3 regions of the Virgibacillus kekensis genome follow, and region 2 is predicted to be linked to each of the others. Evidence: riboswitches for the same ligand, from Rfam matches in the RefSeq annotation. Region 2 holds a riboswitch; each other region holds the start of a gene.
The links. A riboswitch is a leader RNA that binds a small molecule or an ion and turns the genes downstream of it on or off. The one in region 2 is predicted to bind S-adenosylmethionine.

Region 1 (10,614 bases), on a different contig from region 2:
TACCCCTCCTGACTTTTTACGCTTTTTGCTCAACTGTTTCGTCTTCGATACCAAGTTCTTCCTTAATCCAGTCGTAACCTTCTGCTTCAAGACGCTGTGCGAGTTCAGGTCCGCCTGATTTAACAACACGTCCCTGCATCATTACGTGCACTTTATCAGGAGTAATGTAGTTAAGTAACCGCTGATAGTGGGTAATGATTAAGCAGCCGAAGTTATCGTCGCGCAGTTTGTTGATACCTTTTGAAACAACTTTCAAGGCATCAATATCAAGACCGGAGTCAATTTCGTCCAAAATTGCGATTTCCGGTTTAAGCAACATTAACTGAAGGATTTCGTTACGCTTTTTCTCCCCGCCGGAGAACCCTTCGTTCAGGTAACGCTGTGCCATGTTTTTGTCAATTTCCAAATAATCAAGTGTACTGTCCATTTCTTTGATAAATTTCATCAAAGGAATTTCATCGCCTTCCGCGCGACGTGCATTAATGGAAGAGCGTAAAAAGTCGGATGTAGTTACACCGCTGATTTCGCTTGGATATTGCATACCTAGGAAAAGACCAGCACGAGCACGTTCGTCTACTTCCATTTCAAGCACGTCTTCCCCGTCAAGGTGAACCGTCCCTTCTGTAATTTCAAATTTAGGATGTCCCATAATTGCTGAAGCAAGTGTAGATTTACCAGTACCATTCGGACCCATTACCGCGTGGAACTCGCCACCCTTTATCGTAAGGTTTACACCTTTTAATATCTCGTTGCCTTCAATTGAAACATGAAGATTTTTGATTTCTAGCGTTGATCCTGCCATATCGATACCTCCAATTACTTTTATTATGCTTATTTTTCAAATGGATATTACATCCATTCTCAATCTATTCTCATTACAATCTTAAAGCATTTCGAATTTAATATCAACTCTTTCCCATTGAGCTACACGGTGGTTTGACTATTGGCTGAAATTATTGTGGGATAACGTGTTCTTTCAATATTATACACTATCTACAGTATGCGCTACAGGGTTGGATTTACTGGTAATTCTTCCTGGCAGAAAGTGGAGTTTAAATAGCAATTCACCGCTCTGATATGTTAGAAAAACTCTACATTCGTCTCGTCTATAACGAGTGTCGAAGTTTTTCTTATACTATCTTCCGTAGAAACTTATAAATTCTGATAGTACAAAAAAACACTGATACCCAACCTGGAGTATCAGTGCTCTATTTTTATACTGATTATTTATGAATTTGACTATCGATTTCAGCAACCATGTGTTTACACTGTTCATATTCTTTCTGTCGTCTTTTCTCGACTGCAATACGCTTTTCCAATTTTCTTTCGTATTCAGCATACGGCATCTTATTGGACTGCTGCATTGCCTTCTCCATCTCTGGAGTGTAATTCATCGTTATCCCACTATTAATAGTGAACCATCCTTTCGATTTGATTACGATAATAAGGTTATCACAAATACGGTTCCCTTCACAAAGTGCATTTAAACGTATAAAAACGTCAGGGATTAGGTTTGAAAGAATGGTGAAAACATAACCACTTCATCTTAAAACATACCGCAAATACCTTCCATTTGCTGTACATTCCTTAAAATTCGCCATTTTAGTTGCTAGAAGAACCGTCCACTGGGACAACTGCTCCGTCAAATTTTTCGATAATAAAATTCTGTATTTCTTCGGAATGAAGAACATCCACCAGTGTATTTAGTGCTTTATTATCTTTGTTTTCTTTTTTCACTGCAATTACGTTAACATAAGGTGACTCCTCGCCTTCAAGGATTAATGCATCCTCAAGCGGGTTCAAATCAGCACCGATTGCATAGTTGGTATTGATTGCAACAAGTGTGTCTTCCTCGGTTTCGTAAAGTTCCGGTAGTAATGCTGCATCGTAATCATACGAAAACTTAAGGTTTTTAGGGTTTTCTACGACATCATCAACTGTAGCTTCAACTTTTTCGATGCCTTCCTTAAGTTTGATTAAACCTTCCGCCTCTAGTAAGGAAAGAATACGACCATGGTCGGCTATGCTACGGCTCATCAGTACTTCGGTGCCTTCAGGAATCTCTTCTACACTTTTTATTGATTTGGAGTAAATACCAATTGGCTCAATATGAATTCCACCGATATGGGTGAAATCATAACCAACTTCCTCTATCTGCTTATTGAGGTATGGAATGTGCTGAAAATAGTTCGCATCAAGATTGCCGTTTGATAGGTCTTCGTTTGGTAAAACATAGTCCTGATATTCTTCGATCTTAAGAGTGATCCCTTTTTCCTCAAGAATTGGTTTTGCCTCTTCAAGGATTTCCGCATGCGGTGTACTTGATGCTCCAACTTTAATAACATTATCGTCCGAGTTTGTTTCTTCTCCACCACAGGCTGCCAGTATAAGTACAGTTAGTATTGAAGCAAATGCTAATATTTTTTTCATTTTCCTATCTCCTTTTTATCTTTTGTCTAATTTATTTGAAATAAAGTCTCCAATGAATTGGAAAATAAATACGATAATTATGATGAGTACGGTACAGACAAACACAACATCAAACTCCCGACGCTGAAACCCGAAGAAATATGCATAATTTCCAAGGCCACCGGCACCGATTACACCTGCCATTGCTGTATAGCCGATAAGGGCGATTGCTGTAACAGTCAGCCCTGATATTAATGCAGGCATCGATTCAGGAAGTAATACCCGGAAAATAATCGTGTGCGTTTTTGCCCCCATTGACTTGGCGGCTTCTACCACACCTTTGTCAACTTCCTTTAAGGCGATTTCTACAAGACGACCGTAAAATGGCGCCGCGCCGATTATCAGAGCGGGTAATGCAGCATTAGGACCACGGATCGTTCCAATAAGAAAGTCGGTGAACGGAAATAACAATAAGATTAAAATAATGAAAGGTATTGCCCTAAATACGTTTACGATTGCAGCTACAATCAGGTTAAGGAACTTATTCTGCCAGATGCCACCTTTCATTGTTAAATAGAGAAGCAGTCCAAGCAGAATTCCAAGAATAAACGTTCCTGCCAGTGCAATTATCGTCATATAAAATGTTTCATATGTCGCCGTATACAAGTCCTGCATGTCCAGGTTGGGAAACAAATTATTCAGCATCATGGATCACCTCCACTTCCACTGAAGTTTCCTCTGTAATAAAACCGACTGCCTGACTAATCTCTTGCGATTCTCCAATCACTTGTACAAACAAGGTTCCGTACGCACCACGTTGAGTATTGGTAATTTTACCCTGCAGGATATTTACTTCGATATTAAATTTCTTGGAAACCTGGCTGATTAATGCCTGGTTTGTGGTCTCCCCGATAAAGTGAAGTCGAAGAAGTTTACCGTGTTCATATGTTCCGATTAGATGGTCAATTCCTTCGTCTTCATCATTCACACCCATAACCTGCTCAACAAATTTCCTGGTTACAGGCTGTTTTGGACGTAAAAAGACGTCGAGAACATCTCCCTGTTCCACGATCTTCCCATCCTCCATAACTGCAACTTGATTGCAGATTTTACGAATGACGTGCATCTCATGAGTGATTAGGATAACAGTCAAACCCAGCTTCTCATTGATATCCACCAATAGGTCGAGTATGGAATTGGTTGTTTCCGGATCCAGTGCTGATGTTGCTTCATCACAGAGCAGTACTTTAGGTTTATTGGCAAGTGCCCTTGCAATCCCAACTCTTTGCTTCTGGCCACCACTTAGTTGGGAAGGATATGCATGCTCTCTTCCTGCCAGGCCAACCAGTTCAATCAGTTCCTGCACTCTTTTCTGCCGCTCGCTCTTAGGGACCCCAGCAATTTCCAGCGGAAAGGCGATATTATCTGCTACTGTTCTGGACCAGAGCAAGTTAAAGTGCTGAAAAATCATCCCGATTTCCTGCCTTGCTGCCCGAAGCTGTTTTGTGTTAAGTGCAGTAATTTCCTGATTGTCAATTGTAATATTTCCTCCGGTTGGTTCTTCCAGCCGGTTCAGCAGCCTTACGAACGTACTTTTGCCCGCCCCGCTGTATCCGATAACACCAAAAATTTCGCCTTCTTTTATATCAAGGGTCAAATTATCAACTGCTGTAATATTACGATCTTTGGCTGTAAATACTTTGTTTAAACCCTTAATTGTAATCACGGTAATCCTCCTCTGCCTTATCTGCTATTATGTCCTAATGAAATAGAAAAACGCCTTTCTGCAAGAGAACAGAAAGACGTAAACATATGTGGTCTTCAAGTTCCCTTATCTGTCAAAGCCATTGCTTTGCAGGAATTGGCACCTTTCAGATATATAATTCATCTGAGGTTGCCGCGGTTTCACAGGGCCAGCCCCTCCACCGCTCAAGATAAGAGATAATACATATTTAATTTAAAATCGATAATCATGATGATAGCATTGCTTTGTTAACCTGTCAATAAAAAATGTTATTTTCCTGCAAATAAGCTTGGCTCGTATTTCATGAGGTAACTGTATATATTGGCAGTGGATTTGAATGCATACACTTTTTCCCTGATCCGATTACCATCTTTAATCAGCAAACAAGGAACACTCTCAATCTGATGCTCCTGCATAAATTCAGGGTGTAGTGAGGCATTCATTTCGAAAAAAATAGTATCCTGATGGACCTTTTCTATTTTTTCAAGCATTCCCCTGGCAACTGCGCAGGTCCCACAAAATGGTGTATAAATATATAGCAAGTAATGGTCTTTTTTCAAAATTTCGTCCGTAACCTTTTCCAACAAAATCACCCTTAATAACTTGGTTCGGCATTAAATATAAAACTTAGTATTTGATATAGAATTTCCAAAAAGAGTCTCTGCTTTCTAAAAGGTCCTTATATATGAAATACAAGTCCTAATGGCGAATGCCATAGTCGCACATATGCAGGCAGTATAACTTAACTAACTACCTGCTAAAGTAAAAAAAGTGGATTGACTTCAATTCGCTTTCCGATTAATGCGGTGGCAAGGACATTTTCCGGTGTAGTGGCCACCTCCCGATATTCACTGCTTACATGAATATGCTCAGCATGCGGAAGCTCCTTCGCAAGCTGTTTACGTAACTTTAATCCGGAGTTATCTTCATCAACCAGTATATAAACATCACGATTATCCAAATCATATGTCTCTAAAAGTTCGTCAAGACGTTCAACGCCAAGCGTACCATTGGTGCAGATAATTTCAACTTGATCGTTTATTACCCGTTTGATTTGTTTTTTATCTGTAAGACCTTCCACGATAATCACTTTTTCCGGGTCATGCGTCATCATAACATGCACTCCTTAAACAAGGTCAAATTACCGAACTGACATTACCATTAATTCCCTTGATTCACACATACGTATCGTTTGGGGAAACATTCTTTTCTTTATTTTATGTAAAAACACAAGGTTTAGGCACACATAAGAAATTTGCCCAATATCTAGCTTGAGAACAAGGAGTGAATACTGGCGGTAAAATAAAAGATTGACTATGAACCATAGCTGTTCAATAGCCAATCTCTGTATTAAATCTGATATAATTAGTCTTCTTCTGTTACTTCCTGATATTGCTCAGCAGATAACAGGTTTTCGAATTCTGAGTCGTCAGATGGTTCGACAACAACCATCCATGCCTTTTCGTATGGAGATTCATTAACGAACTCAGGGCTGTCTTCAAGTTCCTCATTAATCTCTACTACAGTGCCACTTAATGGCGCATACAATTCAGAGACTGTTTTAACAGATTCAACACTTCCGAAAGGTTCATCTGCTTCAATTTCATCACCAACTTCAGGCAGTTCCACAAAAACAATATCACCTAATTCAGACTGTGCAAAATCAGTGATCCCGATACGGACCTTGCTGTCTTCTTTTTTAACCCACTCATGTTCTTCAGAATATAATAAGTCTTTTGGCAAGCTCATAGAAAATCCCTCCATTTAATAATTGCATTATTACTATACTAGGTAATAATGCTTTTTTCTAGTATTTCAGCTTAACTTTGTAGCCATGTATCGTTGAAAGTTTCTTCCTTGAATCCAACAGTTACTTTCTCTCCATCTGTTACAATTGGACGCTTGATCAGCATACCATCAGATGCGAGTATTTCAGCCATTTCCTGAGTATCCGCATCAGTAATTTTTTCTTTTATATTCAATTCACGGTACTTTTTCCCACTTGTGTTGAAGAACTTTTTAGGTGGCATCTCGCTTTTGGACATGAAGTCGAGTAAGTCTTCCTTTGCAGGTGGATTATTAACAATATGTATAGGTGTATATTCAATTTGATGATCGTCCAGCCACTTTTTGGCCTTTTTACATGTTCCGCAATTGGGATACCAATAAAATGTCAGTGCCATATGTTATTTCCCTCCTTATTATTTCTCTATTCATATATTTTATTATACCAAACAAGCTGGTCGAAGGTCGATTGGATTGTACTATAATGGGACCGTCTTTTTTACAGGGAAATTAAAAGTAGATTAGAATTGTGAAATAATCGATTGGCGAGAGAAAAAACGGGTAATCTTGTTGGGAATTACTGTTTCGTTCTAGACTTAACTTTTGACTATTATCGTAGATTTTTTGTTGCTCATTAATCCTCGCAGCTTGATATAAAATGCGATGTAATGATAATTTATAATGTGCTTTTCATCATTAGGCTAATGGTAAGTTTAACCGACGCTGCGGAAAAACACTCCCTTTCCGGGGGCAGCACCTCAGCCTCCTCGCTCGTTCCCTCGCTGTGGGGTCTTCGGAAGCTGCTCTCCCCCCTGGAGTGTCGCATTTTTTCGCAGCTTAGGATAGCTTTCAAAATTAGGATGAAATAAACCTCATTCATATAACGAAGGACTGTACAAATCCTTGATCAAAATACTAACAAGCGGAGGAAATACACGAAGACTCCTGCGGGAAAGCGAAGACGTTGAGACCCCACGCGTTCTTGGCGAACGAGGAGGCTCAGCGCGAGCCCGCGGAAAGCGTAGTGTATTTCCGTAGCAGTGTATCAGTACTCTATCTTAGAAGTCTTCACTACGTCGCAGTTTATAAATTTTGTGCAACGTCATTTTTTATAATATTGCCTAATTCTTTTTTTGAAGAATATATTTGGAAGTAAGATGGACAGGAGAGGAGGGCCAGCAATGCATTATATATATTCCTTACCGTATGAATTTCTTTTGCTGTCCCTGATTATATATACCCCGATAAGATTATATCTACTTAAACGTCAGGGCCGTAAAGTTTCTTACTGGAGAGAGCTGGTTTATATACTATGGCTCCTTTATTTGGAAAGCTTATTGTATCTAACCGTCTTCCCTCATAGCGACGTGATACGCAGTGACTGGACCGGTGTCAATTTGATTCCATTCGATACTATAGAAGATTATATTTTTTTGTTTACCCACGGAGGAATTTTCGCTGCCTCTGTTAATCTGATTGGAAATATAGTAGTGTTTGTCCCAATTGGATTCCTGCTAGTACTTACGAATAGAAAAATTTCTTTTTGGAAGGTTTTCGTGATCGGATTTTTAACCACATTGGCAATTGAATGGGTCCAATATGCCCTTTCACAGTCAGGGTTGCTGGCGCGAAGTTCCGATGTGGATGATTTAATTCTAAACACGTTTGGGGTTATTGCCGGATATATATTGGGTAAAATCGTTGTTTATCTCTACGTAAAGTTTTTAATGAAATGAAACTGCCATCCTTCCATATTGGAGGATGGCAGTAGCTTATACTGTGTACTTCTCTTCTTCAATAATTGTTGCGGCGATTTCCCGCTTCTTGGCAATTACATTGGTCGGCGTATGACGGGTTAGCTTCCGCAATGAGGAAAGCATCATTCGTAATGTATCGCCGGATTCAACTGCAATCAGTGTTTCTTTTGCATCGGCTTCAATACGGTTGAATGCTTCCTGTACATATACCTGTGTATAAAGAAGCTTCTGCTTATTCTTCTCCTCACCGGATTTGCTGATCGCTTTTTCAGTACGGAGAATGGCTGATTCCATATTATAAACCTCAGCGGTCATGTCAGCCAGATTAACTAGAATTTCCTGCTCATTCTCGAGCTTTTTCATGTACTTCTGTGCTGCAAGGCCTGCGCCGAGCAATACCATTTTCTTAGCATTTCGGAGCAAATACTTTTCTTGGGCCAGTGGCTCTTCACCAGGTTCTTCCGGCATCATCATCATTAATTCTTCCTGCAGGCTTTGTGCCTTTTGAAGTAGTGGCAGTTCACCTTTCATTGCTTTCTTAAGCAGCGTCCCTGGAACGATCAGGCGATTGATTTCATTTGTTCCTTCAAAAATACGGTTAATTCGCGAGTCACGGTACATACGCGCCACTTCATATTCTTCCATAAATCCATATCCACCATGGAGTTGTACAGCCTCATCTGCAACATAGTCCAGACACTCGGTTGCAGTATACTTATTCATGGAACATTCAATCTGGTACTCCGCGATTGCTCGTGCCACCTCACGCCCATCTTTTAATTGCTCATCGGTCAATGACCCCATACGCTGTTCAAATAACCCTACAGTCCGGTAAACAGCGCTCTCATTTGCATATGTCCTTGCTGCCATGGTAGCAAGTTTTTCCTGTGTAAGTGAGAAACTTGAAATAGGTGTACCGAACTGCTTACGCTCGTTCACGTATTTTGTTGCTACTTCGATGCCACGCTTGGAACCACCTACACCACCGATTGCAAGCTTGTAACGTCCTACATTGAGAATGTTGAATGCGATTACATGTCCGCGCCCTTTTTCACCTAAAAGGTTTTCAACAGGTACTTCCGCATCCTCAAGAATTAATGTGCGTGTTGATGAACTTTTAATTCCCATCTTGTGTTCTTCAGGTCCAGTAGACACACCAGGGAAATCACGCTCAACAATAAACGCTGAGAAATGCTCGCCATCAATTTTTGCATAAACAACAAATACATCAGCAAATGCCGAGTTTGTAATCCATTGTTTTTCCCCGTTCAAAATATAATGCGTTCCCGCTTCATTCAGTTTGGCTGTAGTTTTTGCCCCTAGCGCATCCGAACCGGAACCTGGTTCAGTCAGCGCATATGCCGCCAGCAACTCACCGGTTGCAAGCTTTGGCAGATATTTTTCTTTTTGCTCATCATTACCGAAAAATACAATTGGTAATGAACCGATTCCAACGTGGGCACCATGGGTTACTGAGAAACCACCTGCGCGTGAAAACTTCTCGGTTATCAGCGAGGAACTGATTTTATCAAGGGCGAGACCTCCATATTCTTCTGGTACGTCTGCACCAAGAAGGCCAAGTTCACCCGCTTTCTTTAAAAGATCAACCGAATGCTCAAACTCATGATTTTCAAGTTTATCCACTTTAGGCAAAACTTCTTTTTCCACAAAATCATCTGTGGTTTTAGCGATCATATGATGTTCATCCGAAAAATCCTCAGGGGTGATAACATCGTCCCCGGTTAAATCTTCAATAAGAAATGCCCCGCCTTTAAACAACTTTTCTTTTGTTTCACCCATATAAATCGTCCTTTCCATATAAGGAATTATTAAGTCGGCGTCCTGCTGCAGACGCCGTTAAGCACTTTTACAACACAGGATAGCTGGTATTCGGTTGGCTGACTTGGGTATTCTGCCTCAGGTCACTTTTTACAAAAGCTCAAAGACTCCCGCTGCACCCATTCCGCCACCAATACACATGGTTACAACCCCGAACTGGACATTTCGGCGCTTCATCTCATGAATTAAACTCAATGTCAGCTTGGTACCTGTCATGCCAAGTGGGTGACCAAGCGCGATTGCTCCTCCATTGACATTGACTATCTCCTGATTAAGGTCTAATGCCTGGATTACCCGGACAGATTGGGAGGCGAACGCTTCGTTAAGTTCAAACAATCCAATGTCGGATAAACTCAATCCAGCTATTTTCAAAGCTTTCGGGATTGCTTCGACCGGACCGACTCCCATAATTTCCGGCTCCACTCCTGCTACTGCAAAGGAGCGAAATTTAGCCATTGGCTTAAGCCCTTCCGACTCAGCTTTCTCTCGGTCCATGACCAGTACAGTTCCCGCACCATCACTCATTTGTGACGAATTACCCGCTGTAACCGAGCCATTAACGGTAAACGCTGGACGTAGTTTTGCCAGGATGTCCGTGGTGGTACCCGGACGGACTCCTTCATCCATTTCAAAAGTGACTGATTTCTCTTCAATTTTGTTGTTATTACCAACAGCCCGCTGTGTTACTTCTACGGGTACTATTTCATCGTTAAACTTGCCTTCCTTGATTGCTTTTGCCGCGCGCTCATGACTGCGGACTGCAAAAGCATCCTGGTCCTCCCGTGAGATGCCAAATCGGTTGGCAACCTCTTCAGCGGTGTGCCCCATGCCCATATAGTAGCCTGGTGCATCCTGAACAAGTTTTGTATTCGGTTTAATGACATGGCCGCCCATTGGAATTAGACTCATAGATTCTGCCCCACCAGCAATGATGGTGTCACTTGCACCGACCATGATGCGCTCGGCTGCAAAGGCGATACTCTGCAAACCGGATGAGCAATAACGGTTAATGGTAATACCCGGGACATCATTTTTTATCCCTGCAAGCCCGGCAATATTCCGGGCCATGTTCATTCCTTG
Region 2 (10,614 bases):
AAAATAATGAAATTGTATCGTTTCTGCATGTGTACTCACACCTGTATTCTTGTATTATTCAATATATACGGAAAAGACAATTTGTCTTATACATATCCGGATAATACTATATATGTACCCACTTTTTTTGACAAGTATCTTCATGACATATTTCGATTTAATAACAATCCCTTTAAAAGAAACAGTATTCCCTATTTATAATATGTCCAAACAAAAAGATCCGCCTCCATGGAAGACGAATCTCTTGTTTAATTTTTAATTTAACTTAAAACCGTTAAATGTTGTTCTTTTTTCAAAATGGTACAAAAGTCTTCAACCATCGCGCTTGCAGTAGGAAAAGCACCGGCTCCTGGACCTGTCAATGTCAAATCGCCGAGAATATCAGTCTTAAGATAAATGGCATTGTTTACTCCCTCTACCGCATATAATGGATGGTTTTCTTCCAATGATAATGGTTCTACTGAGCCGGTCAGGTTACCCTTCGAATCATACTCCAGTGTTGCAACATGTTTGATTCGTTCACAGGATTTTTGCGATTTTGTAATTTTATCAGCTGTAATGTCCCGTATTCCTAAACGTTTTACACGGCCGGTTTCTGGCTGTTCCCGGAAAATAAGGTCACTTAAAATCTGCAGTTTATATAGTGCGTCATATCCTTCTACATCGTTAGTGGGATCGGCTTCCGCATAACCCCATTTTTGGGCGTTGCTTAACGCTTCTGCAAAAGTAAGGCCCTCAACCCGCATCGCTGTCAGGATAAAGTTGCTGGTACCGTTCAGGATGGCCTGCACGGATTTTACTTGGTTTGCTTGCAGGAGTTGCTGAATTGTTTGGATAATAGGTATCCCACCAGCAGTAGTCGCTTCAAACCCAATTTTGGTTCCGTAACTTTCAGCGAGTGATTTCAGCTCTTTACCGTGGGCAGCGAACATCTCCTTATTGGCAGTGATTACATGTTTTTTTCCAGCAATGCATTTTTTGAGAAAGGAAAATGCGGGTTCTTTGCCAACGATTGCTTCAAAAACGACATCAATCTCGGGGTCATTTGCCACTGCCAGGAGGTCAGTTGTCACGTTAACTTCAGGTGGAAGCTTGTTATGCTTCTCCGGATGTTCGATCACAATGGTTGAGATGCAGATAGGTGAGCCGGCAAGTTCTTCAAGCCGCTCCTTGTGAATATGGAAAGTCTGATATACGCCGCATCCCACGGTTCCCAGGCCAATCAAGGCCACGTTAATTGGCTTCATCAGTCAGCCTCCTTTAAAAAATCATGGACAATTCCGCCCCATTTTGGAAATTCAGTCAAAAAACCATCATGACCAAAATCAGTTTCTATATGTCTGTAGATGCTGTTGGGTAATGCCCTGGAAAATAAATGCACTTTGTCTGGTTCATAGATCAAATCTTTATCAAAACTAAGCAGCAGGGCAGGTTGGGTCAGCTTATTCGCAGCATTCTGCCACCCGTCCCGATTCCGGCCAATATCATGGCCATTCATCGCTTGCAGTAAATAAAGGTAACTGTTCGGATCAAATCGATTTATCAGTTTCTCACCCTGATAATCAAGATAGGAGGTGACGTCCGAACGGTTATGACCGAATCTTTCTTCAAGCAGTTGGGGACTTCGGTACGTGATCATCCCAACCATCCGGGCTATTGCAAGTCCGTTGACCGTATTGTCTGTATAGTTGCCCCCTTGCCAGGAGGGATCATTTTTGATGGCTGAACTGGCAATGTGATTGAACGCTATCCCGTAGGAGGAAAAGACAGGCGTGGAAGCTAGGATTATCAGCTTCTCGACCGTCTCCGGATAAAGGAGCGCCCATTCCATCGCCTGCATACCACCAAGAGAACCGCCAATAACCGTATCAATTGAAGTTATATTTAAGTAATCCAGTGCCTGAAATTGTGCATGAACCATATCCCGGACCGTGATTTCTGGAAAAGAAGTACGAAAAGGCAGGTCTGTTTGAGGATTGGTGGATGCTGGTCCTGTTGATCCGTCACATCCTCCCAAAACATTAAATGTAAGAACCCGGTACTTTTCTGTGTCAATATATTTTTCGGGGCCAATTAATCCGCTCCACCAGCCAGGGTGCTCTTCCGTCCCGATTGCTTGATGGTTTCCTGTTAATGCATGGCATACCAGGATGACTGGCGCATGACTTGGCCCCGCCATTTCGTACTGTAAGGTTATATCCTCAAGTACTATTCCAGATTCCAGTTTGAGTGGGCCGACTGCTGCACGCCCTGTTTGTGATGTTTGATTAATGCTGAGCATCTCGCCCACCCCCATGTTTTAGACTTGTGTTAATACTTTCTGTTTGCCGTTGGACCGGATACGCACCGCTTCATCATAAGCGTTTTTTCCGCTAATAGTAGTAATTCCTGCCGCCTCTGCATGTTGAAGTGTCTGGTCGCTGCCATCCGGATTCTCAACCCATAGTATTTTTCCTGACTTATTAATGAACTGTTCGATTAGTTCTGCTGGGAGCGGCGTATTGGAAGCTAGTACCGCGTCAACAGGCGATGGAATATCGTTAAGTTGTTCCACTGGCTGTTTGCCAACTATTTCTTCACCTGATTGGCCAACAGGCACTATGTCATAACCAAACTGACCAAGTTTTTTAATTTTGTCAGCGAAATCGCCAACCGGTTTATCCAAGCCATATACTGCTACAGTTTTTTTCCGGATTCCGCCGTCTTCACGTGCAAATGGAGAGGAAAGCAGCCAGTTGATTGCATCTTCCTCAGTTGTTTGGAATGTTTCATCCTCACCTGTTGCTTTGCTGATCGCCTGATCCAAATCTGCCAGTATATCTTTCGTTGATTCAAGGCCAATAGAAAGACGAACAAGTTCTTCCGTAACACCGCTTTTCTGAAGGTCTTCCGGTCCAAGCTGCTGGTGTGTAGTTGAAGCAGGATGGATGATAAGTGATTTCGCATCTCCGACATTGGCAACATGTGACCAGAGAGTAATGCTGTCAATCAATTTTCTGCCTGTATCACGGCCGCCTTTGATTCCGAATGTGATAATAGATCCATAGCCATTCTGAAAGTATTTTTCAGCTAACTGGTTTGATGGGTGGTCGCTAAGCCCCGGGTAGTTGACCCACTCAACTGCTGGGTGTTCCTGCAGGTAGGCAGCCACTTCTTGTGCATTTTTATTATGACGCTCAATCCGCAGATGCAGTGTCTCAAGTCCCTGTAAAAGCAGGAAGGCATTTTGCGGGCTCAGGCATGCACCGATATCGCGGAGCAGCTGGACCCTTAGTTTGGTGGCAAACGCTGCCGGTCCAACGTCGACATAGCGTAGACCATTGTAGCTTTGATCCGGTTCGGTAAACTGAGGGAATTTACCGTTGCCCCAGTCAAATCTTCCACCGTCTACAACGATGCCGCCAATGGCTGTTCCATGACCGCCAATCCATTTGGTAGCTGAGTGAACAACAATATCTGCTCCCCAGGAAAGTGGCTTTGTTACATATGGTGTGGCAAAAGTATTGTCAATGATAAGCGGAATGTTATTTTCATGGGCAATTTCCCCAATTGTCTCTACGTCAAATACATTCAGACTTGGATTGGTAATGATTTCGCCAAAAATTGCTTTTGTATTTGGAGTAATGGCGTTCCGAACACTGTCCGGCTTTGTACCGTCGACAAAAATAACATTGATTCCGTAACGCGGAAGTGTGTTCGCAAATAAGTTATATGTTCCGCCATAAAGATTGCTGTCAGCGATAATTTCATCACCATTGCTGGCAAGATTTAAAATTGCCAGGGTGATTGCGGCCATTCCGGAAGATGTCGCGACTGCGGCGACCCCATCCTCGAGAAGGGAGATACGCTGTTCAAATGCATCAACTGTTGGGTTCATAATCCTGCTGTAAATATTGCCCGGTTCCTTAAGGCCGAACAGGTTTTGTGCATGTTCCGTGTCTTTGAAAACGTAAGAAGTAGTCTGATAGATTGGTACCGCACGGGATCCTGTTGCAGGATCGGGTTCCTGGCCACCATGCAGTAATAGAGTTTCTGGATTTTGAAGATTAAAATTGGACATTAATAATTCCTCCTTAGTATTTTAACTAGCAATCACGTTAGCCACTTCAAGCTCTTATCGTTGCTGATTGGTTGCTTCCGCTTTTGCTTTATCTGGAGGAAGAGGAGAAATAAGAAAAGCCCTCTTCCTAAGAAGAGGGCTTCGTATGTAACCGATCCTCCTCTTATCTTCCAGATCTAATGACCTGTAGGATTTAGCACCTTACTAAGCAAAATGATTTTGCCGTTAAGGTTGCCGGGCTTCACAGGGCCTATTCCCTCCACCGCTCTTGATAAGAGATGTAACTTTTTATTAAGTTAATGAACATTATAGACCTGCAGTTCGTCATCCGTCAAGCTATTTCTGAAAATTTATTTTTCTATAGCTCTTTTATGCCGGAGTGGTCGGCGTTGTGCAGATCCCATATAAATAATTAGAGCCACCCATATCAGGGAAAAAGAAATTAAATGCGCACGTGAAAATGTCTCATCATACACAAACACGCCTAGAATAAGCATAATGGTCGGAGCGATATACTGAAGAAACCCGACCATCGAGAGCGGAATTTTTTTCGCACCACTAGCAAAAAGCAGGAGTGGGATCGCAGTTACTGCTCCTGCACCAAACAACAGAAGTCCAGTAGCGGAAATCATGGTGTCGGCCGACAACAAGGAACTGTCCGGAACCGCCAACAGGAAAATAAGTGCGATTGGCGTTACAATCATCGTTTCTATTGTTAGACCGAACATAGCTCCGACATCGACCATTTTTTTCAGCAGGCCGTACATGCCAAAACTGAAAGCCAGAGTCAGCGACACCCATGGAAATACACCGTAACTGACAGTCAGGTAGGTCACGCCGATTGCTGCAAGAACAAACGAAAGCGTCTGCCGCCGTGTCAGCGTTTCTTTTAGCACAATCATTCCAAGGAGAATACTCACGAGCGGGTTAATGTAATATCCCAGACTCGCTTGAATGACGTGGTCGTTGTTTACTGCCCATATGTATGATAACCAATTAATACTTATTACGATTGAAGCCAGGGTGATGCCAATTAATTTCTTCCTGTCTTTTAAAATAACCACGCATTCTTTAAGAAACAACTTCCATTTTCGTACAAACAAGACGACTATTATCATAAAAATAAATGACCATACTATCCTGTGCGCGAGTATTTCACCAGGTGGGACCTCGTTTACCAGCTTCCAGTAGATCGGCAGAAAACCCCAAAGTAGATAGGCTCCTGCTGCATATAATATTCCTGCCTTACTATCCTGATTCATTCTGAAAGCCTCCCGTTCTGTAAAACTATGAATAAATTGGAAGAATCACGTGGAACTCGAGCGAGCTGGCCCAAAGTCGAGCGAGCACCCCGGAAAGTCGAACGACACCACCCCGAAGCCGAGCGAGTCCTCATTTAAATAAGCCAATTCTAGAACTAAACCGGCAAAATAGCAATAACTCTGCCTAATCTAAATAAAAGAAAACGCTTTCAAATTTACCCTTAATACAATAGAATAGTAGTATATGGGTTTTAAAAATGCAGTTCTGGGAGGATATTAGAATGGAAAAAAAATATAACCATTTTGAGACGTCGGTAATACATGCGGGCTATGATGCCAAGGAAATGCTAGGCAGTCTTGCTTCGCCTTTATTTCAGACGTCAACCTTTACATTTGAAACCGCTGAGCAGGGGGAGCGGCGGTTTGCCGGGGAGGAAGAGGGCTACATTTACACCCGGCTGGGTAATCCGACGGTAACCATTCTGGAGGAAAAAATAGCTGAACTTGAGAACGGCGAGCGGGGTCTGGCATTTGGCTCAGGTATGGCAGCAGTCTCTGCAGTACTGATTGCTCTTACCAAAGCTAATGATCATATATTATGTTCATCAGGATTGTATGGCTGTACGTATGGCCTGCTGTCGATGATGAAAGAAAAATACAATATTGAACACGATTTTTCGACGATGGAGTCCAAGGATGCAATTCGGGCGCTAGTCAGGCCGGAAACCGCGTGTATTTATGTTGAAACACCGATTAACCCGACAATGAAGCTGATTGACCTGAAAATGGTTGCTGAAGTTGCTCATGAAAAAGGTATTCCAGTCGTTGTTGATAATACCTTTTCATCACCATATCTGCAGCGGCCGCTGGAGCTTGGGTGTGATGTAGTGCTCCATAGTGCGACTAAATACATTGGCGGTCATGGTGACGTGATTGCCGGTCTGGCAGTTGGGAAAAAGGAATTTCTCGATGAGGTTGCAATGACTACGCTAAAAGATATCGGCGGAGTAATGGCGCCATTTGATGCGTGGCTGCTGATTAGAGGATTGAAAACTTTGCCGATAAGAGTAGATCGACACTGTGACAATGCTGAAAAACTTTTTGAAAAACTGCGCAGCCATCCTAAAGTGGCAAACGTATATTATCCAAATGATGAGGAGCATTCTGATTATCCTATCCGGGAGAAGCAGATGAAGCGTGGTGGTGGATTAGTTTCTTTTGAAATCAAAGGGTCCAAAAAGGATGCACAGCGATTGCTGAACAGCCTGAAGTTCATCAAGATTGCCGTCAGCCTTGGAGATGCTGAGACATTAATTCAGCACCCGGCAACGATGACCCATTCGGTGGTTCCGGAAGAGACAAGACTGGAAATGGGTATAACCGATCAGCTAATTAGGCTATCTGCCGGGCTTGAGGCATGGGAGGACATCTGGGCTGACCTTGAACAAGCGCTCGACAGCCTGTAACTTAGGGGCGTTTGGCCCACGGTTCCAATGTTCCGACCACTGTCTCCTCTTGGTCGCTATCGATTGCTTCAATGACACCATTAGAAATCTCATCATGAGTCAGCCAGCGGGACTGGTCATTATCCAGTATAAAACCAAGATAAACACGTCTGTACAGGCAATTCCCCGGTACAGAGGTGTTTTCTTTTTCAAAAAAACGGGCACTACCCTGTATATGGAATAATCTCCAATCGGCGTTTAAAACATGCTCTGTTATCATATCCTTAAGTAAAGGCAGCGCATCTGGTGCTGTGGAATGAATCCAGGAAACAACCAATCCCGGTGTCCCATGTTTATTGAATAAATCCGCAAGTGCGGCACCAAAACGGGTACTGTCTTCATAATCAACTGAAATCCCATGTAAACGTTCAGGATACCTGCCGCTATTTTTAACAGCTTCAAGTCTGGAACGGTTCCGTCCGATAACAAAAACATCACCGTTTTTTTCGTTAAGATAGTGGCATACTTTACGGAGCATGCCACTTCCGCCAATTACAAGCACATAACCGTTCTTCATAATCCATCACCTTTTTTTGAGTGGTTGTTTCCAGAGTAACGTAAACGGTCATTTTGTGCTATATTAAGCATAATGTGATACTTCGGTTAGGGGAGAATATACAAGTGAGTCTACTTTCGATCTTTTTAGGATTAATTTTAATTTTAAATTTAGGATTGGCCCTGACCATCATCTTTCTGGAGCGGAAGGACGCCAGTGCTGCATGGGCATGGCTGATGGTGCTGCTTTTCGTGCCAATTGCAGGGTTTATTCTATATCTGATTTTCGGAAAACGAATAAGCTCCCAGCGGATTTTTACATGGGATACCAAAAGCAAGCTTGGCGTAAAGAAGGCTGTACAGCAGCAGTTGCGGTCGATAGAGAACAACACGTTTCATTTTAAGCATGAGGATTTGATGGAGTATAAGGACCTCTATTATCTGCATTTGCGGAATGATGACGCGATATTCACTCAGGACAACAGTGTGGATATTTACACAGATGGGGAAAAGAAATTCGCCGCCCTGCTGAAAGATCTGGAGAAGGCAAGCGATCATATTCATCTGCTTTATTATATTATCCGGCATGACCAGTTAGGTAAAAAAATTGCCGATGTGTTAATCAAGAAAGCTAATGAGGGTGTGGAAGTCCGTGTCCTGTACGATGATATGGGGTCACGGAGAATGAGCAAGAAGTTCATTAATAGACTGCGAAAAGCGGGAGCCCAGGTAGAGGCTTTTTTTCCGCCGAAAATCCCTAAAGTCAATCTTAAAATAAACTACCGGAACCACCGGAAACTCGCGATTATTGATGGTCGTATAGGGTATATCGGCGGGTTTAATATCGGCGATGAATATCTCGGTAAGGACAAGAAATTTGGCTACTGGCGGGACACACATCTTCGTATATCCGGCGAAGCGGTGGAGAATATGCAGACGCGATTTATCCTGGACTGGAATCAGGCTTCTCGTAATGATATTTTATATGATGAGCGCTATTATAATACGAAAGGCAACGGGGATGTAGGCGTACAAATCGTCTCCAGCGGGCCGGATTCCGACTGGGAACAAATCAAGAATGGCTATATCAAAATGATTATGTCGGCAAAAGAATATGTTTATATTCAAACCCCGTACTTTATCCCAGATGAAAGCCTGCGTGACACATTACAGATTGCAGCTCTATCCGGTGTTAAGGTGAAAATTATGATTCCAAACAAGCCGGATCATCCGTTTGTTTATTGGGCAACGCTCTCCAACATTGGTGATCTGCTAAATGCTGGGGCGGAAGTATATGTCTACCAGAATGGATTTCTTCACGCGAAAACCCTGGTCGTTGACGGAAAGATAGCATCCGTTGGGACCGCTAATATCGATTTCCGGAGCTTCCGGCTGAATTTTGAAGTCAATGCTTTTTTATACGATAAAAAAATTGCGCAACAGTTGCTTAACGAGTTTAATCATGATATAACGCTTTCCACCCAAATGACAAAAAAATTATATGATAAGCGAACAGTTGGAATCCGGATCAAAGAGGCGATTTCCCGACTTCTGTCGCCGATTCTCTGAGAGTAATCCCTGCAGAAATGGGGAAGGTAGGTAAAAAAGAAATTCATGGGAGGTATGAATATGGACGCTAAACCTTGCACAACATCCCTAACAGTCAAAACATCACACGTCCTGCCGCCTGATACGAACACACACGGGACTTTATTTGGTGGAAAATTAATGGCTCATATTGATGATGTGGCAGCGATTGCGGCGGTACGTCATGCAAGAAAACCGGTTGTAACTGCATCGACTGATTCGGTCGATTTCCTTGCACCGGTCAGGGAAGGCGACTCGGTATGTGTGGAAGCCTTCGTAACCTGGACGCATACTACATCAATGGAGGTTTTTGTAAAAGCGGTCACTGAAAACTTGCTCACAGGTGAGCGTAAAGTATGTACCACTGCTTTTCTAACATTTGTAGCGGTGGATGATGATGGACGGCCGACTACTGTTCCACCTGTTTATCCAGTAACTGATCAGGAAAAGAAACTTCATGAAGCTGCCCCTGCACGCGCTGAACAGCGGAAGGCCAGGAGAAAACATTCGTACGAGCTGGCCGAGACGTTTGGGACGGACTTTCCATGGGACAGGGAGTTTTAGGATAATATTTCCATTGTTACATTTTAATCGCTCAGGTAAAATGATGTTTGGGAAGCCATCATTGTGGCTTCTTTTGTCTTGAATGAATATGTCACTAGCCTAATAGTTCTGAAATTTTTTTAAAAAATGTGAACCCAAAATTAATTGGATTTTCCGTTAAATTGGAAGAGTAGGTTTTATTAGTTATGGGTAAATAACTTGAAAGGGTTAACAAAATGGAAGGGAGAACACGTTCTCATGGGTTTTTTTGAAGATTTGCTTGGAGTAGCAAATGAAATTATGTGGACATATGTCCTTATTGCTGTTCTAATTGCACTCGGTTTATGGTTTACAATTAAAACAGGTTTTGTCCAATTTCGCCTGTTCGGTGAAATGTTCCGGGTGATTTTTGACAAACGTTCGATAACATCCGCCGGTAAAAAAGGTACTTCCTCATTCCAGGCATTTGCCATCAGTGCAGCGTCCCGTGTGGGAACAGGGAACCTGGCTGGAGTTGCATCTGCAGTTGCGCTTGGTGGACCCGGTGCAGTGTTCTGGATGTGGCTGATTGCACTTCTTGGATCTGCAACCGCATTTGTGGAAAGTACACTTGCCCAGGTATATAAAGTACCGGAAACCAATCAATACCGCGGGGGGCCAGCATACTATATTGAAAAAGGTCTTAAAAACCGCTGGCTAGGCATCGTATTTGCTGTCACCATTACGTTTACATATGGGCTTGTATTCAACTCGGTTCAATCAAATACCATAAGTTTAGCGTTCAATGGCGAGTTTGATATCAGTCGTGGCTGGATTGCGGTAGTTCTAGTTATTTTAACTGCCATTGTAATCTTTGGTGGGCTGAAAAGCATTGCGAATGTTACACAATTTATCGTACCAATCATGGCAGTACTGTACATTTTTATTGCTATTTATGTGCTTATCATCAATATCGCTGCCGTACCGGATATGGTTTCGCTAATTTTCGCGAATGCGTTCGGAATCCGTGAAATTGCCGGTGGTGGTTTTGGTGCTGCGATCATGATGGGAATTAAGCGTGGACTATTCTCCAATGAAGCTGGTATGGGTAGTGCCCCTAACGCTGCTGCAACTGCTGAGGTTTCCCACCCTGCTAAACAAGGGTTGATTCAAGCACTTGGTG
Region 3 (10,614 bases), on a different contig from region 2:
CACCCAGCCAGTCTGGTAAAGAAAGTGATTTTTGCCCTGTATTTAGTTTTCGTACTCGCTTGGCTACCATTAGCACACCAATTGGTCCACCGCCAATGATTGCTAAAAATAACCATAGATTCGAGAGCCCCCAGGCATGGGACCACCCAGGATATCCAAGAAATGTGGCTGCACTTAAGTAGGTTGCTGCAAAGGACAGACCGAGTACATAAGGCCCCAGGTTTGCCCCGCCTATAGCGAAGTCGCTGACATTTTTTGTTTTTCTGGCACTCATGAATCCTAAGACAAACATGACAACCAAAAATACAATAAATCCTATCCACGTATATAATGTTACAGTACTCATCTCTGTCCCCTTTCCATTTAGTTTGTGGCTATTTCATTAACCACGCGATTGATATGAGCTTCGACATTTGCTGCTGATCGACTGTGCTAAAAACTCACCGGTAATCTCAGGTGCAACTGAGATTACCTATTGTGATGGAACTTCATTCCGTTATGGGCCATATTTTAGCTGTTTAAGCTCTTCATTTGGAACATCATTCCTCTATTGGCTTATTTCATCGTCAATTTCAGTGGATATTGTTCATATAGCGGAACCACGATCCACTTGGCCTCTTTTTGGACACCTTTACACCCCATTAACGGAATGAGGTTCCACTTAGTTGGACTGCCGGGACCTTATTCCGCGATTTCCTAATCCCTTGCGTTAGAATAATCCGATACGCAGTCCTAAAACAACAATCAGGTGCTAACAGTTCCAAGCTTTTTCGCGGGATGATTATCCGGCAATCTGACGTTCCCTTTTCCAAACATGTTCTCCCTTAATGTCCTACCCTCATATTCTTTTCGATAGATTCCTCGCTTCTGGAGTTCAGGGACAACGTAATCCACAAATTCACGGAATGTACCTGGCGAATGTGTCTGCGCGATATTGAAACCATCGACATCGCCTTCTCTCGCCCATTCCTCGATTTTATCTGCGATTTGTTCCGGGGTACCGATAAACTTCACGGTTCCATTACCAAGGCCATGATTTTTAACCGCTTCACGCAATGTCCATTTTTTATTGGGGTCCTTTGCATACATATCCAGGTTTCCTTGGACAGCATCAGTTTCCATGTCCTCGATATACTGATCCGGATCATATCGGGAGAAGTCTATGCCAGTATGGCCAGATAAAAGTGCGGCTGTACCTTCATAGCTGACCTGACTGGTTAAATCTTGATATTTTGCGTATGCTTCTTCCTCCGTTGATCCGATAATCGGTAGTATCATAGGAAAGATAAGTACATCTTCCGGGTTTCTACCCTGTAGTCTAGTACGTTCACGAATATCGGCTGTATATTGCTTCAGTGCATCCAGTGAATGATTTTTTGTGAAAACAGCTTCAGCATGCTTGGCCGCAAAATCTCTTCCTTTTGGAGATGCCCCTGCCTGGAACAAAACTGGTGTCCGCTGAGGAGAAGGCTCCACAAGATGCGGTCCCGGTACGTTAAAGAATTCCCCTTCATGGTTAATCAAATGAACTTTTTCCGGGTCAGCGAATGTATCGTTTTCTTTGTCATAAACCACAGCCTCATCATCCCAGCTGTTCTCCCACAACTTATAAACTACTTCAAGAAATTCATCCGCGCGATCATATCTAAGTTCTTTTGGCATACGGCCGGAAAGTCCCAGGTTCACTGCTTCGCTCTCCAGGTATGATGTCACCACATTCCAGGCGACCCTTCCGCCAGTTAAATGATCTAGCGTCGACAACTGCCGTGCTAAAGCATAGGGCTGGGCATATGTAGCAGAAATGGTTGGTGCAAACCCAAGGCTTTCCGTGGCAGCAGCCATCGCGGATATCGGTATCAGCGGGTCATGGGCTGGTAGCTGCACAGCCCCTTTTGCTGCGGCACGGTGACTGTTTTCATAAACGCTATACGTGCCAAGCACATCAGCGATAAAAAGCGCATCAAACTTACCACGTTCCAGCGTTTGAGCAGCGTCAATCCAATAGGAAAGACTATTATGGTTAACCCCTTCATCTTTCTCATGCTTCCATAAACCAGTTGAATGCGGTGATGGTGAATTCTGGATAAATCCGTTTAAATGAATCTGTTTAGCCATACAGCAGGTCTCCTTTTTTTAGGTGTTTTTTTTACAAGAATGCTATCTTAGTCATCGTAAGCGTTTAATGCGTTGACACTGTGCGCGATAGCCGATCCTGCTTTTAGAGCTACTGCGACAAAGATAGCTTCAGAGATTTCCTCCAGGCTTGCTCCTTCTTTCTTGGCATTCTTGGTATGCAGGTCAATGCAATAGGGACACCCTGTTGTATGTGCAGACGCCACAGCAATTAATTCCTTTTCTTTTACCGTAAGCTTCCCGGCTTTAACTGCCTTCTTGTCAAAATCCAGAAAAGCTGTGAAAGCATCACCATTCAGTCCAGAAAACTCCTTAATCCGGTTGAAGTAGGAAGCTTTATAGAGCTCGTCATCACCTTCCCCGTCAAATGCGTTCAGGGCATTTACTCCGTGAGCGAACGATGAGCCTGCTTTCAATGCGGTCGCTACAAAGATTGCTTCTGACACTTCTTCTTTCGAGGCATCGTTCTTTTTCACATTTCCTACGTGCAATTCGATGCAATAGGGGCACCCAGTGATATGGGCGACCGCAACGGCGATTAATTCCTTGAGTTTAACGGATAGCTTCCCATCGGCTAATGCCTGATCATTAAAGTTGAAAAAAGCTTGGAATGTCTCCGGCGCATAATTCTTCAATTCTGTGATTCTGCTAAAATAAGATTTTTTGTACAGACTATCGTTTTTTGTAACTGTCATTTTCATCTCTCCCTAAATAAATTTAAATACGTACTAAACTTATTACTTTACTTGGTTTAAAACATTACGCTTTCCTGTATTCCAACCTCCCCCCTTAAAAACTAAAAAACCTCTCCCGATGAGGAAGAGGTCAATTTAAAAAAAGCTCCATCTCATCTTTCAAGCGCAATGCTTGCTGGAATTAGCACCTTGTTATAATGACAGGTTGCTGCGGGATCACAGGACCAGTTTCCTCCCCCGACTCTGGATAAGAGTACTATTCAATTTTTATAATTGTACATAATAGTATCGAACACAGAAAAAGCTGTCAAGTAAGAAAAGTGATTTTTTTTCAAACCAGGTAAAAAGGTGGATACAAACGTGTGAATGATTCCTTGCTCGTAATAGTAAACAACTTTGCATACGGAAAAAAGAACCAGCTGTTACTAACCACCTTAATCCTTTCTTCTATTTCGCCAAAATTTCCCTTGTCTTTTCCAGGATCTCTTCATCCTTAAGCCTAAATTTAAATTCCACTCTACGTGAAGCAGCTGCGCTGTATTCACCGGACTCATTGTTGCGAAAGTCGGTGAAAGACTTGCTGTTAACCGTTAGTTTCTCCTGCAGGTGCTTTTGAATATTTTTATACGGAAAATCATCGCTTAAAATATATTCTGCGACGCTGTACGCCCGCTCCTGTGCAAGCTGTAAGTTATATAAATAGCTTCCATCACGGTCGGTGTGGCCTTCGATAATGATTTCAGCTACGTAGTCTTCAAATCCGTTCTGCAGCAAAATGTCCAAATACTTAGGGACAAATTCATTCAAAAACTGATAGGACTCCGGCTTCAGTTCAGATTTATCATAAGCAAACAGTATTTCTGTATTAAAGATGATAGCACCAGTTTTTTCATCCACTTCAATGCCCAGGGATGAATCACTGAACTCCGCCTGCAGCTCATTTACAAGCTTTGCCCTTACACCCATGATTTGATCAATGGTCTTTTTCATTTCTTCAATTTGCAGCGACTTGATAATCATCATCGCAATGAAAATTAGAATAAAACATAACAAAATAATGGTCAGCAGATCGGTAAACGATGGCCAGAAATGTCCTTCGTCCTGTTCCCTTTTGAAAAGCCGCTGGTATTTAGTAGTCATTCTGTCTCAGCCTTACATTATTATTTTCCACCGGGCGGCCAAACTTACCTAATTGCCGGTTCAGCCCTTGTATTTCCCTGTTAAGTTCCTGAAGTGTCTGCTGAATAAAGCGAGAATTATTTTGCTGAAACTCATTGGATAGCCGTCGAATTTCCTGGAATTCGTTCTTGAGTCCTTGATTTGTCCGCTCCACTGATTCGCTGATATTCCTGCCTACGTTATCAAGCTTCCCTCCAAGTGCGCCTTCCAGACCCGCTACATAACTGGAAAGCGTGTTCTTTAAAACCTCAACACTTGCTTCCATCTGATTTTCGCGTTGGTTGAATGTGCTGTTCATCTGAGAAATGGTCTTGTTTATTTCATTGATCAGCTGGTTATTTTGCATTCCGATTCTTTCATACGTGTTGGTCGCCTCATGAATCTTCCGTTCAAATGCCTGTGAATCGTCAGCATGTGTCTTCAAATGATTATTGAAGGTGCGGTTAAAATCCTTCAACTCGTCGAAACGGTCAGACAGCAAATATTTATAGTCGCTTTGCGTCTGATTGATTACTTCGAGCGCCTGTGGCAACTGTCCGATTGGGTCGCCGATCCGGTCAAAGTCCTTGGATAATTCTCCTATGTGCGTAATGATGCCGGTCAGTTTCGTGCTTACATCATTACCAAATATCTGTTTGAATTCCTTGTTGTGTGACTCCATTGTTTTAGCAAGGTCCCCACTTACCTGTGTAAGGCTTTCAAATTTGGTGTGGATGGCTTGCTGCTCTTCCATGATGGAGGATATAAAGTTTTTCAGCTCGGTGACAGAATCCTCGAAATTATTGAGAGTATCCATCTGTACAGACGATACTTCTTTTACTCGCTCAAAGGTATTTTCAAATGCATTAGCCATTCGCTCATTCCTGGTGTCCATCTTCTTAAAATAAGAAAATAACGAATCAAAATTATCATTCAGCTTTGTGGTGGAATCGCCAAATCCATCGGTTACCTCTTTTACATGATGGAACAGCTCCTGGAAGTCCTCCAGGTTGTTGGAAAGCCCCTCGTTAAACTGCGCCAGATCTTTTGCTGACTGCTGCAGACCAGTAGTATACTCCTGAAAACCAGAAAAGGCACTTTCCATTCCTGTCAATGATTTCTGGTTCGTTTCCTCAAGATGCTGAATAGAATTATTGATGGCCTCTGATACCTCAATCAGACGGTTTATCCCCTGCTGTTCATTTTCTTCCAGATTGGATTCGACTTTTAGCATAATATCCGTCAGCATGTATTCGGTATTTAACACCTTCGTAATGACAGTCATGATCAGGGACAGTCCCATACCAGCAATACTGGTGTAAAAAGCAACGTCAATCCCTGACAGTACTGCCGCTACATTCTCCACAAGTTGGCTGCCGGTCGCATTGATGCTTCCCAAAGAAATTGTCAGACCGATAAAAGTTCCGAGTACCCCGATTAAAATAAATATGGACACCGTCATCTGCACCATTTTAATTAGATTCACAACAGGCACGTTGAATACACGCCAACCGGAAAACTTCTCCTGGACGAACGTTTCCGGTTTGATTGATTCTTTTTCCCTGGCCGCTTCGTATTGTTGTTTAAACGTACGCAGTGGTTCAATATCCAATTGATTTGTAGTATCTATGTAATTTCTGATTCGTTTTAGTTTGGTATATAAACCGAAATGAACCAAAAGTGTGAGGAAAAAAGCAGTGAACAAAATCATGAAAATAAGTTCAGTGGTTTGATTCGCCAAAATATCGTTTGCGGTTTGCTCGCTCGTAAACAACTCCAAAATTAACTGCAGCATAAAACACTCCCCCTGCCAGACCAACTTTACTACTAATGCTATTCAGCAAAAGGACAAATCATGCCTGGGACAGGGGGACAGGCACCTTGTCCCAGTTAATGCTCGAATTTTTTTACCTTACAATGGTAAAATAGGTTTAGACTATTACACAAATCCCTGGAGGTACTATGCTTACATTTGAAGAGAAACTTGCCATTATAGAATCATTTCCTGAACTGACGCGGAACGATGTCTCGCTCGGACGGATCAACTTTCATTATGAAGAAAGTGTGAAGGAGAAGAAAATTGTGGTATACCGCCTGCATCCCAACGGAAACGGCTTTGTATATGCAGAACTGATTGATGAGGATTATCCTACCGACTCAAAAGGGATGGTAAACATACGTGGCTATTCGGAAGATGAACTGCGCGAAATAATCAGAAAATCAATCGAATCATTATCGGAAGCTAAGCCGGAGACATGGATAAACGACGAGAATGAAACACTGAGACTCGTTAATGACTTTGACTTGTGGAACATTTATGCTGGTGATATGCTTGATGGCACTTTCGAAACGTACAACAGTGCAATCAATTACCTTGAACAGGAAGGCTTCAGACGTTTGGAAGATAGTGAGAGGTAAGCAAAAGAATTAACAGGCCATACAAATACAAGATATGAAATAACGCTTGGGAATTAGCAAGCGTTATTTGCTTTATATATATCGTTTCAGCTAAATCCTCTTCTTCAATTTTTCGACTCACACTAAAGGGATTTTCTTAAATGATTCGGGAGCTATACGTATCAACCAAGTCTGAAGCCCCAACAGAATAAAGCTTTTCATAATTGTCAATTGGGTGTTTTTCCACGTATTTTTTTACCATTTCATATGCAAACGCATATCCTGCCATATAAGGAATGCCATTATCGAGATCCCCAAAGCAAAATTTGCCCATTTCACTATCATCCGTTATAGCAAATTTGTCTTGAACTTTACTCCAGTATTCTTTTTCAACAGTTTTAGTGAAATCGCTTTTCCACCACCGTTTATCCTTGTATAAACTAAGACTGAAAAACTCTGCTGTTCCTTCCATCTTAAACCATTCACCTAGGGTAAATGTTTCATCAGTAAGATTGTATATTGGGTTGATTGGAGAGGCGTGATGTAATTCATGAGCAATCATATATTTCAGGAAGTCCTCATCAGGTGTTGGGGGAATTGCTATTTGAATGCAGTTAGGACTGTTGGTAAAACCATTCGTCCATATACTACGGTCATGGTTTTCTAACCAGGGAAAAGACAGGGCAGGAACAACAGTAATATTCAGGTTACCAAGCGATAAAAGTTCCCTTACCTCTAAAACTGTATCCTCGATTATGTTTTTCACCTTATCGGTATCCCATTGATAGGATAATGCTTCTTCCTCCTCAAAATCTTTAAATTTCATTAATCGAAAACGTTGTGCAACGTAATGCCATTCCTCCAACCAACTCTTATTATTTATCAGCGGACTAAATTGGGCTGATAAAAAAGATTCAAGTTCATCATTTTGCTGTAGAGCTGCAAAGGCGTTATTTGCTTTATTTCATTCACTGAGACCCCTCCTATTTTATGAAATTATACCATAAATTGAGAATATTTTGTATAAAATATTCTTCTTCGTTTAGATAATGCTACACCTTTTCAAGTTAGTGTAATTGCAAGGTCGAATCATTTCTGTTGGGGATTTGTTTTAAATTTATACGCAAACCTCTATAACCCCTACTTTTTTATGCTTTTCTTGTTGGGATATAATCTATAAACCTTCTTCCCACGTGGGACAGGGTGCCTGTCCCTATGTCCCTTTTTAAAAGAAAATTCTGTGAAACTTTTCATTTAGGTTTTCGTACAGTATGTTATAACATATTTGTATCTTTTTCTTAATTTTTTAATAAAAGTTCGGTTATACCAATTCAGAGAAGGTACAAATCAAATAATTTATACGTATGGAGGTAACAAACTGAATGAAGAAATTTTTATTGGCTACGTTAACGTTGGTAATGCTTACCGTGCTTGCCGCATGCGGTCAAAGTGCAAATAGTAATGGCGGAGAGAGCAACAATTCAAATGGTGAAGCTCCTAAAAAAGAAGAAAAGATAGAAGAATTAACTCCGCAAGAAATTATCACAAAATCCAGTGAAACGATGCAAGATTGGTCAGGAATTCATTATGTAATGGATGGAACTCAGACTATCGATGCTTCAAAAGGCGATCAGAATTTCACGTTCGACCAAACATTTTCTATGGAAACGAAGATGACAATGGATCCTATGACCATGCATATGACCGGTACAATGAAGATGCAAGATCAACAGGCTCCCATTGAAAATTATTATCTGGACAGCACCATGTACACTAAAGCTCCACAGGGCTGGATTGCAATTGAAGGAATGAACCTTGACCAGTTTCAAAAGCAAACACAAGGGCAAGATCCCTCTCAAACGATGAAGCAATTCACTGAAATGCTTGACAAGATTTCTTCTGAAAGTAATACAAAAGATATCATTACCATGGAAGAACAGGATAATATGTATGTAATTACAATGGATCTAAACGAAGAAGCGTCTTCACAAGTAATGGATATTATAAAAGAACAGACGAAGAGCGTTATGCAACAAATTGAGCAAATGGGAATCCCTAACGTAATGGAAAACATGAAAATTAGGGGATTAAAGCAAACTTTCTTTATCGACAAAAAAACCTTTGACCAAAAGAAAATGTAACAACAAATGTTAATGGAGATATCTAAAGACGGTGCAACCATGAAGATTGACATGGATATGAACATGGAAATTAAAGGAAAAGTAGATAAGGAAATCACTATTCCTGAGAATGTTAAGAATAACGCACAAGTAATTACAATGGACCAACTTCAACAAGCACAGCAGTCACAACAACCGTAAATGGAATACAAAAAAGGGGTTGGTCAATAGGCCAAACCCTTACTAATGGGACACGGGGTCAGGCACCCGTGTCCCACTTTACCTGGGCAAACGATGGATATTCGTAATCTCACCGTAATTCCCCGCGAGACGTCCAAGGATTCCTATCTTTTCTATGTCTACCTTATAGTTCCCAAGATAATACTCATCCTTGATATGATAGTGAACAACATTACCAATTACCAGGTGGTCAGAACCTATTTCGAGGATCTGATTGAGCTCAAGTTCAATTGAAATTGGTGCCTCTCCTACCCTTGGAGGTTTCACTGATGTACTTTCAACCGGTGTCAGACCTGCCGTTTTAAATTCGTCCACGTTGCTTGGAACATACTCGGCACTTTTCTGCATTTCATTCCCCAGCGAGGATGGAACCACATTAATGACAAATTCCTTCTGCAACTTGATATTAGCAAGCGTATCTTTTACGGTACCTTCACGTTCCTCTGTTCCTGCACCAATCGAAATACAAAGCGCCGGTGGTTGGCGTGAAGCAACTGTAAAAAAGCTGTAAGGCGCTAAATTATTTTCACCCTGAGCGCTTGTCGTTGATACCCATGCGATTGGACGGGGGATAACAGATCCGGTCAGGAGTTTATACGCCTGTTTAGACTCAATACTACGGAGATCTAAGTTCATTTTTTCCTCTCCTTAATTTAATAGATTAACCTGTGGCTTCTTCAGTAATAACATTACTACCCCTATCACTGCCAGGGAAACAACCGGCTGAAAATAGCTTATAACTATTAAAGCGAGAAATATTACATTTAGTCCCTCCCGCAACTGAGTGAATTGGGGTTTTTTTGCCAGAAGAATAACAGCTTTATCCATTTTGACATGATATGTATATAATAATACCGCAATCACAAATAGCAATTGAAAGGGTGCCCAGAAATTCCAATTAATGATGAAGTACACCAACACAGGTATAATTACCAGTCCACCGCCTATGGTCATCCATTTAAAAAATATACGTTTATAACGCTGCAGGTCCCACGGGAGCACCTCAACAACATCCATACTGAACCTATTATGAAACAAATTGGCGCAAAGGGAGCTATAAATATATATACCAATTGCCATGCCAACGAAATAAAGCCATCCCTCCAAAAATTGAAATACGACCAGCATAAGCATGATAGCTCCAATCACCTGAGCAATTACACCAAGGTTTTTGTTGAAATACAACTGCCACAACCGGTGATATATTGCGTCTGTAGTAGTAAAATCTCGCTTTCTTCTAGCAGAATTCCGGAAAATACTATAACTCTTTTTCTTTTTAAATTTCGTTTTCGACGCGGCTGAGACAACCATCATGTTCCAGATTTGATAATTACTGATATCCGTAACCTTATCCCATTTAACTCCCCTAAACAACCGAGGAATTAGGACGATATGCGCTAGAATTAAAATTACTAGAAGTATCGGGCCTCCACCAAACAAAGCCGCAGCAATACAACTTACTATGAAAAGCAGCAACCAGCCGGCCTTTATCAGGAATTGCTGTTGATAAAGTTTCCACTGGGGCACGGTCATGACAAGCTCGTATATAGCGAAAAGTGCAAGATATGAGATTATCAATTTACCTGATATAGGTGTCACTAAAATCAATAGCGTACCAATGACTCCCAATGTCAGCAGCAGTCTTAACATCTTTTCAACCAAAACAAATGTCCAGATTTTTCCTCTTCGGAATGGAAGCAGTCCTAACTGAAATTCAGAGGTGGAAAACAACAGTCCTGGTTGCCGGAAAGAACTAAATACGTATCTGATCGGCAGCACACTTAACAATACCGAGTAACCTATGCTTGCATTCTTTTCCACCATAGAAAAATATGGTTCAAGCTCCTGAATGATATCTCCGGTAACGAACA

Region 1: another riboswitch for S-adenosylmethionine. It lies ahead of ACFO3D_RS10705 (methionine ABC transporter ATP-binding protein); the one in region 2 lies ahead of ACFO3D_RS08040 (PLP-dependent aspartate aminotransferase family protein).
Region 3: another riboswitch for S-adenosylmethionine. It lies ahead of ACFO3D_RS18845 (carboxymuconolactone decarboxylase family protein); the one in region 2 lies ahead of ACFO3D_RS08040 (PLP-dependent aspartate aminotransferase family protein).

Annotation. Positions count from the first base shown of each region.
Region 1 covers NZ_JBHSFU010000005.1:86,652-97,265, forward strand. Annotated here, with positions in the region: gene sufC (Fe-S cluster assembly ATPase SufC) at 17-802, opposite strand; gene ACFO3D_RS10690 (YuzK family famiily protein) at 1,224-1,394, opposite strand; gene ACFO3D_RS10695 (MetQ/NlpA family ABC transporter substrate-binding protein) at 1,603-2,430, opposite strand; gene ACFO3D_RS10700 (methionine ABC transporter permease) at 2,446-3,114, opposite strand; gene ACFO3D_RS10705 (methionine ABC transporter ATP-binding protein) at 3,104-4,135, opposite strand; SAM riboswitch class I at 4,238-4,350, opposite strand; gene ACFO3D_RS10710 (thioredoxin family protein) at 4,423-4,737, opposite strand; gene ACFO3D_RS10715 (toprim domain-containing protein) at 4,911-5,264, opposite strand; gene gcvH (glycine cleavage system protein GcvH) at 5,519-5,902, opposite strand; gene ACFO3D_RS10725 (arsenate reductase family protein) at 5,974-6,336, opposite strand; gene ACFO3D_RS10730 (VanZ family protein) at 7,120-7,674, shown strand; gene ACFO3D_RS10735 (acyl-CoA dehydrogenase family protein) at 7,711-9,495, opposite strand; gene ACFO3D_RS10740 (acetyl-CoA C-acetyltransferase) at 9,625-10,614, opposite strand, start outside.
Region 2 covers NZ_JBHSFU010000004.1:786,406-797,019, reverse strand. Annotated here, with positions in the region: gene ACFO3D_RS08055 (SGNH/GDSL hydrolase family protein) at 1-29, opposite strand, end outside; gene ACFO3D_RS08050 (homoserine dehydrogenase) at 261-1,247, opposite strand; gene metX (homoserine O-acetyltransferase MetX) at 1,247-2,281, opposite strand; gene ACFO3D_RS08040 (PLP-dependent aspartate aminotransferase family protein) at 2,300-4,060, opposite strand; SAM riboswitch class I at 4,221-4,338, opposite strand; gene rarD (EamA family transporter RarD) at 4,411-5,322, opposite strand; gene megL (methionine gamma-lyase) at 5,604-6,788, shown strand; gene ACFO3D_RS08025 (Rossmann-fold NAD(P)-binding domain-containing protein) at 6,790-7,344, opposite strand; gene cls (cardiolipin synthase) at 7,449-8,891, shown strand; gene ACFO3D_RS08015 (acyl-CoA thioesterase) at 8,952-9,473, shown strand; gene ACFO3D_RS08010 (alanine/glycine:cation symporter family protein) at 9,711-10,614, shown strand, end outside.
Region 3 covers NZ_JBHSFU010000015.1:199,522-210,135, reverse strand. Annotated here, with positions in the region: gene ACFO3D_RS18855 (sodium:solute symporter family protein) at 1-346, opposite strand, end outside; gene ACFO3D_RS18850 (LLM class flavin-dependent oxidoreductase) at 745-2,115, opposite strand; gene ACFO3D_RS18845 (carboxymuconolactone decarboxylase family protein) at 2,163-2,828, opposite strand; SAM riboswitch class I at 2,978-3,082, opposite strand; gene ACFO3D_RS18840 (OmpA family protein) at 3,276-3,968, opposite strand; gene ACFO3D_RS18835 (MotA/TolQ/ExbB proton channel family protein) at 3,958-5,781, opposite strand; gene ACFO3D_RS18830 (hypothetical protein) at 5,949-6,404, shown strand; gene ACFO3D_RS18825 (DUF2268 domain-containing putative Zn-dependent protease) at 6,541-7,209, opposite strand; gene ACFO3D_RS18820 (DUF6612 family protein) at 7,766-8,524, shown strand; gene ACFO3D_RS18815 (hypothetical protein) at 8,564-8,704, shown strand; gene ACFO3D_RS18810 (flavin reductase family protein) at 8,783-9,379, opposite strand; gene ACFO3D_RS18805 (hypothetical protein) at 9,392-10,614, opposite strand, start outside.